Regions from separate parts of the Methylobacterium sp. Leaf88 genome, predicted to be linked through region 1. Evidence: riboswitches for the same ligand, from Rfam matches in the RefSeq annotation. Region 1 holds a riboswitch; the other holds the start of a gene.

Region 1 (3,199 bases):
TTGATCCAGTTCGTATCGAGGGCCTCGCGGGCGAGTTCGGCGGTCATGATCGCGTCGCGCGCCGTCTCGCAGCCGGCGGTGTTGGGCAGGAAGCGGTGCCCCTTGAGCCGGCGCAGCGTATCTGAGCCGTGCCCCTGGAGCGAAACCCGCCGGATCGAGGCCGTGACCACCTCGGCGCCGGACGCCGCCACCGCATCGAACAGAATGCTCTGGGTGGGGTAGCCGGCGGTACCGATGAAAAGACGCGAGCCCAGGCTCACACCGCCAATCACCAGCGAGTCAGTGTCGTTCGCGATCTCGGTCATTCCCACCTTCCTGTCATGATGTCTCCCCCCTATCGATCATCCGCCCTGCATCGCGCGGACGATCTCGACGCGGTCGCCGTCGCTGAGGGCGGTGAGCGCCCAGTCCCGGCGGCGAACCACGGACCCGTTGAGCGCGATGGCGATGCCCTGAGGGCTCTCGATGCCGGTCTCCTCGGCCTCCTCCCGGAACAGGGCGTCGAGGTCGGCAGCCGTGCTCTCGCGGGCCTCTCCGTTGACCGTGAGCTTCATGCGAACACCCTCTGCGGTGCCGACGCGAAGCGGGCTCGACCAAAATCCCGGGCGTAATCCGGCAGCGTTCCCTCGGCGACCAGGGCCGCGACCGCATCGGCGGTGGCGGGGGCCAGCAGGTAGCCATTGCGGTGATGACCGGTGGCGACCACGAGGCCGGGCGCCAGGGCATCGATGATCGGCGCATCGTCGTCCGAGGTCGGCCGGAAGCCGCTCCAGATCGCCTCCACTGCCATCTCCTCGATGCCGGGCAGGACGCGGCGGGCGCCCTCCAGCAGGGCGTAGAGGCCGCCGGCCGTGACGCCGGGGACGAAGCCGCAATCCTCCACCGTCGCGCCGACGATGAGATGGCCGTCGCTCTTCGGCGCCATGTGAACCTGCTCGGTCCAGACCATGTGGGCGAGGGTGCCGGTGCGGGCAGTGGTCCGCAAGGCGAGGGACTGGCCGCGCAGGGGCCGGACCGGCAGGGCGAGATGATCGGGCAGGAGTCCCGTCTCCCCACTCCAGGCGCCGGAGGCGAGCACGACGGTGTCGGCCCGGCTGATGCCCTGGGCCGTACGGACGCCAGTGACCCGGTCGGCACTCCAATCCAGCGCCTCGACCGCGCAGCCCTCCACGATGGCGACTCCTGCGGCGAGGCAGGCCCGCACGAGGGCGGCCATTACCCGGCTCGGATCGACCTGATGGTCGTGCGGGCAGTACAGGCCGGCGGTGACGGCGGGGCGCAGGCGCGGCTCGCGGGCCCGGGCCTCGGGACCGGTCAGCCAGCGAGCGTCGAGGCCGGAGCGCTTCTGCAGATCGTGCCGGAAGCGCAGGCGCTCGACCTCGTCGCGGCCGATGGCCAGCACCAGGGTGCCCTCCTCTCGGTAGTCGATGTCGAGGCCGGCCGCGGCCTGAAGGGCATCGCGGAAACCCGGCCAGCGCGACAGGCTCTCCAGGGCCAGGGGCAGCAGCGGGTCGGAGCCGGGCTCGTGCTCGGCAGCGGGGGCCAGCATGCCGGTAGCGGCGAGGCTCGCCCCAGCGCCGACAATGTCGCGCTCCAGCACGGTCACGGATCGCCCGGCCTGCGTCACGCGCCAAGCGATCGACAGCCCGATAAGGCCGGCGCCGACGATGACCACGTCACTGCGTGCCGGGGCAACGGCGGCCGGCGGTGCAACGCCATGCGTCCGTCGCAGGTTGAGGAAGGCGTTCGGGGTCACGTCCAACACAATCTCCGCAACTGGCGTCGAGATTGGTGGGACTGCAGCTTCGCGTGGTGAAGCGTGTTGGGCTTGAGGAGAAACCCGCGGTCCAATCCCTACGCCGGTATGAACCGGGTCAGGTTCGAAGGATTTCCGCGCCGCCATCCGCAAACGGACGGCCATCGGTTTCTCAGCCCCTTGCCGGGGATCTCCCTGGAACACCCCTGATGTGGGCCGTCCGCGCATCGGGGTCAATCCCCGCGCGGGTCTCAGGCAGCGGGCGGGCGCGCCGGCCGATAGACACCCATGGGTTCGGCGAACCCATCGAGCGCATGTTCGCCGAGAGGCTCCGGCATGTCCCAGAGGAAGTCGACGAAGGGCTTCGTCATCAGGATTGGTTCGCCCAGCGTCCGGTTCAGCCGGGCGACGCGGCTAGCGAGATTCACGTCGCGTCCGATCACGGTGAAATCCAGTCGGGCGCCGGAGCCGACATTGCCGTAGGCGGCCTCGCCGTGATGCAGGGCGATGCCGGCGGCCACGGGATTGGCGAAGCGGCCGAGCGCATTGGCCTCCGCGAGGGCCGCCATGGCGCTCTGCGAGGCGGTGAGCGCCCCCTTGGCAGCACCGCCCAAATCGTCTCCGGGTTCGCGAAAAATCGCCAGCAGGCCGTCGCCGAGATATTTCAGGACCTCGCCGCCCTCGCGCTCGATGGCCGGCACCAGGCAGTCGAAGAAGATGTTCAGGAGGTCGACCGCCTCTTCCGGCGTCATGTCGGCGGAGATGCGCGTGTAATCGCGCATGTCGGCAAACAGGATCGCCGAGCGGATGCGCTGGACGTGACCGCGACGGATGGAGCCGCCGAGGATCGCCTTGTGCGGCTCGTCGCCGACATAGATCCGCAGGACGTGATCCAGCTGCTTGTTGACGCTGCGCATCTCCATGACCGCCGCCAGTGTCGGCATGACGAAGCGGAGAATCGCCACGTCCTCATCGCGGAACCCCGCTTCGGATCGGGTGGCGAAGGAGATGCCGTTGCGCGTGCCGTTGGTGAAGAACAGCGGCGCGACGATGTAGTGCCGGTAGCCCTCGGCCTTCAGGTCCGGAATGACCGCGAAGGCCTCATCCGGGGTCTCGGCGAGATCGAGGATCAGCCACGCGCCGGTTTCGTGAACACGGAAGAACGGGCTTGCCCGATAGGCCTTGTCCGACGCTTCCCCGTGCGGGAACAGACGGACCGTGGAGCCCGTCTCGCGGGTCCAGAACCGCCCGACGCCGGAATACTCGGAATGCAGGGCGTCGATGGCCGTGGTGGCGCGGTCCACCGGCACATCCAGCGCGATCAGGCGTTCGGCGAGGCCGGAGAGCAGGTCTTCCGCTTTCGGCATGCGGGCCCCCTCGCTCAGCAGCCAGTCGCGCAGGGCCACGCATTGCTGGAGGGCGCCGAAGGGGACGTCGGCCGCC
Region 2 (3,199 bases), on a different contig from region 1:
ACGAACCGATAGCCTGAGCGGAGGAGCGCGGCCCGGGCCTGTCCGCGGCGTTCGGGTCGCGTGGGAACCGGGCTTTCGTGCTAGGTGCGCTCGGTATCCGGATCCGACGCGATCCGGCGCGGCCCGGTGGAGAGACCCTGCGATGGCCCTCAAGACGACGTTCCTGGTGCAGACCTTCGTGCTCAAGCGCAAGCGGCTCTCGCCGGGCGACAGTGAGGTGGCGGTGACGGAGAGCGGCGCCCTGAAGAAGGCCGAGGCGATGGCCGCCCGCTTTCCCGGGACGGCGGCGATCAAGGTCGTGGCCGACGACGAGACGGGGGAACTGGAGAGCGCCACGATCCTCGGCAGCTTCGGCGAGGTGCCGGACGACTTCGCCGAGAGCCTGCAGGGCTCGTGAGGCCCGACGCGTCCGGCCTCCGCACCCCCGATCAAAGTGCCCCGCGGACGCGAAAGGGCCCCGCCGCGCGGCGGAGCCCCTTCTAATCGTCCCGGAGCCTGTCAGCCGTTACGGGCAGGCGTGGCGCTGACCGTCATTGCCGAGATAGGTCCCGGTGCGGCGGTCGTAGGACCGGAAGCGCTGGACGCAGTAGGCGACGTCCTCGCCGCTGGTCGCGACCTCCGGGGTGGCCTCGTAGCCCGTCGCGGCATAGCCGCCACCATAGGGCGCGTAACCGCCGTAATAGGCCGGCGCATAGCCGCTGGCGTAATAGTCGTCGCCGTAGTAGCCGCCATAGGCGCTGCCGAGGCCGTAGCCGATCCCGGCGCCGGCGAGACCCAGGCCGAGCCCGAGGCCGAGGCCGCCATAGCCGCGACGGTAGCCGTAGCCGCGCCCGGCATAGGCGCCACCCCGGTTGAACCCACCGCGGTTGAAGCCGCCGCGATCACCCCGGAAGCCGTTGCCGGCAGCGAGGCCCGCCCCGGCACCGACGGCACCGGCGCCCACGCCGATGGTCCCGCCGCGGTTGAACCCGCCGCGGTTGAAGCCACCCTGCGCGAGGCCGCCGCGGAACCCGCCGCCGCCGAAGTTGCCCCCGACATTGCCGCCGCGGAACCCGCCGCCCTGGGCGAGACCACCGCGGAAGCCACCGCCGCCGAAGTTGCCGCCGCGGAATCCGCCGCCACCCAGGCCGCCGCCGTGGAACCCGCCGCCACCGCCACGGAAACCACCACCGCCGCCCGGACGTGCGTCCGCTGAGGCGGGAATCATCGAGAGGGCCCCGACCAGGGCGGCCGATGCCAGGAGTATGCGCTTCATGGGAGAACCTGTCGTTCGCATGCCGATCCCGAGGATCGAACTTCTGGTAAAGGAACGCGGGGCCTGACGATAAAGTTCGTTTCAGGCCCTATTCCGTCTCAGTTCGTCGGGCCGGCGATTGACAAAACGGCCGCCGACCTCGAATCTGGAAGCATTCCGAGGGGAGCTCCGAGTGCGGGGGCTGAGATTGGGCGCGACGCCCTGACCCTTGAACCTGATCCGGTTCGTACCGGCGGAGGGACGGGAATTCCAAGACGCGGCGCGCATGTTCAGGCGTCGTCCCATCCGACACCGCCGTTCGCGAGTCCGGATCGTCTCCCACGCCAGGAGCGAACCCGATGAATGCACCCGTTCTTCCGAAGGATCTGCCGCAGGGGCAGGCGCCCACGGTGACCACCGGCCCGATCATGGGCTCGCGCAAGGTCTACGCGGCGGTGGCCGGGCACGACGACATCCGGGTACCGTTCCGCGAGATCACCTTGAGCGATCCGAAGGAGGCGCCGGTGCGGGTCTACGATCCGTCGGGTCCCTACACGGAGACGGATGCGGGGATCGACCTCGGGGCCGGCCTTCCGCTGGTGCGCGAGCCCTGGATCGCCCGGCGCGGCTACGCCACCGTGACCCCGCGCGCGGTCAAGCCCGAGGACAACGGCTTCGTGCCCGAGGACAAGCTCGTGGCCCCGTGTCCGGCCACCCGCGAGATCCGCAAGGCCGCGCCCGGCCAGATGGTGACGCAGTACGAGTTCGCCCGCGCCGGGATCATCACCGAGGAGATGATCTACGTCGCGCACCGCGAGAACCTGGCGCGCGAGACGATGCTGGAGGGCGCTCAGGCGGCCCTGGCCGACGGCAACAGCTTCGGCGCCGCCCTGCCGGCCTTCATCACGCCGGAATTCGTGCGCGACGAGGTGGCCCGGGGCCGCGCCATCATCCCGGCCAACATCAACCACCCCGAGGTGGAGCCGATGGCGATCGGCCGCAACTTCCTCGTGAAGATCAACGCCAACATCGGCAATTCCGCCGTGACCTCGTCCGCCGCCGAGGAGGTCGAGAAGCTGGTCTGGGCGACCCGCTGGGGCGCCGACACGGTGATGGACCTCTCGACGGGCCGCAACATCCACAACATCCGCTCGTGGATCGTGCGCAACTCGCCCGTGCCGATCGGCACGGTGCCGATCTATCAGGCTCTGGAGAAGGTCGGCGGCGACCCGCTGAAGCTCGACTGGGAGGTCTTCAAGGACACCCTGATCGAGCAGGCCGAGCAGGGCATCGACTACTTCACCATCCATGCCGGCGTGCGCCTCGCCCACGTGCCGCTCACCGCCCGCCGGGTCACCGGCATCGTCAGCCGCGGCGGCTCGATCATGGCGCGCTGGTGCCTGGCCGGGCACCGCGAATCGTTCCTCTACGAGCGCTTCGACGAGATCTGCGACATCATGCGGGCCTACGACGTGTCGTTCTCGCTCGGCGACGGCCTGCGCCCCGGCTCCATCGCGGATGCCAACGACGCGGCCCAGTTCGCCGAGCTGGAGACCCTGGGCGAACTGACCAAGATCGCCTGGGACAAGGGCTGCCAGACCATGATCGAGGGCCCCGGCCACGTGCCGATGCACAAGATCAAGGTGAACATGGAGAAGCAGCTCGTGGAGTGCGGCGAGGCGCCGTTCTACACCCTCGGCCCGCTGACCACCGACATCGCCCCCGGCTACGACCACATCACGTCGGGCATCGGCGCCGCCATGATCGGCTGGTTCGGCTGCGCCATGCTCTGCTACGTCACCCCGAAGGAGCATCTCGGCCTGCCCAACCGCGACGACGTCAAGGAAGGCGTGATCACCTACAAGATCGCGGCCCATGCCGCCGACCTCGCCAAGGGCCATCCGGCGGCGCAACTGCGCGACGACGCCCTGTCGCGGGCCCGGTTCGACTTCCGCTGGGAGGACC

What was found. A riboswitch is a leader RNA that binds a small molecule or an ion and turns the genes downstream of it on or off. The one in region 1 is predicted to bind thiamine pyrophosphate.
Region 2: linked by a shared signal. The riboswitch ahead of thiC (phosphomethylpyrimidine synthase ThiC) and the one ahead of thiO (glycine oxidase ThiO) in region 1 are both predicted to bind thiamine pyrophosphate.

Annotation. Positions count from the first base shown of each region.
Region 1 covers NZ_LMMK01000012.1:720,909-724,107, forward strand. Annotated here, with positions in the region: gene ASF20_RS09745 (thiazole synthase) at 1-305, opposite strand, end outside; gene thiS (sulfur carrier protein ThiS) at 342-554, opposite strand; gene thiO (glycine oxidase ThiO) at 551-1,732, opposite strand; TPP riboswitch at 1,834-1,962, opposite strand; gene ASF20_RS09760 (adenylate/guanylate cyclase domain-containing protein) at 2,008-3,199, opposite strand, start outside.
Region 2 covers NZ_LMMK01000055.1:110,726-113,924, forward strand. Annotated here, with positions in the region: gene ASF20_RS22120 (hypothetical protein) at 1-17, shown strand, start outside; gene ASF20_RS22125 (hypothetical protein) at 143-397, shown strand; gene ASF20_RS22130 (BA14K family protein) at 506-1,255, opposite strand; TPP riboswitch at 1,405-1,513, shown strand; gene thiC (phosphomethylpyrimidine synthase ThiC) at 1,594-3,199, shown strand, end outside.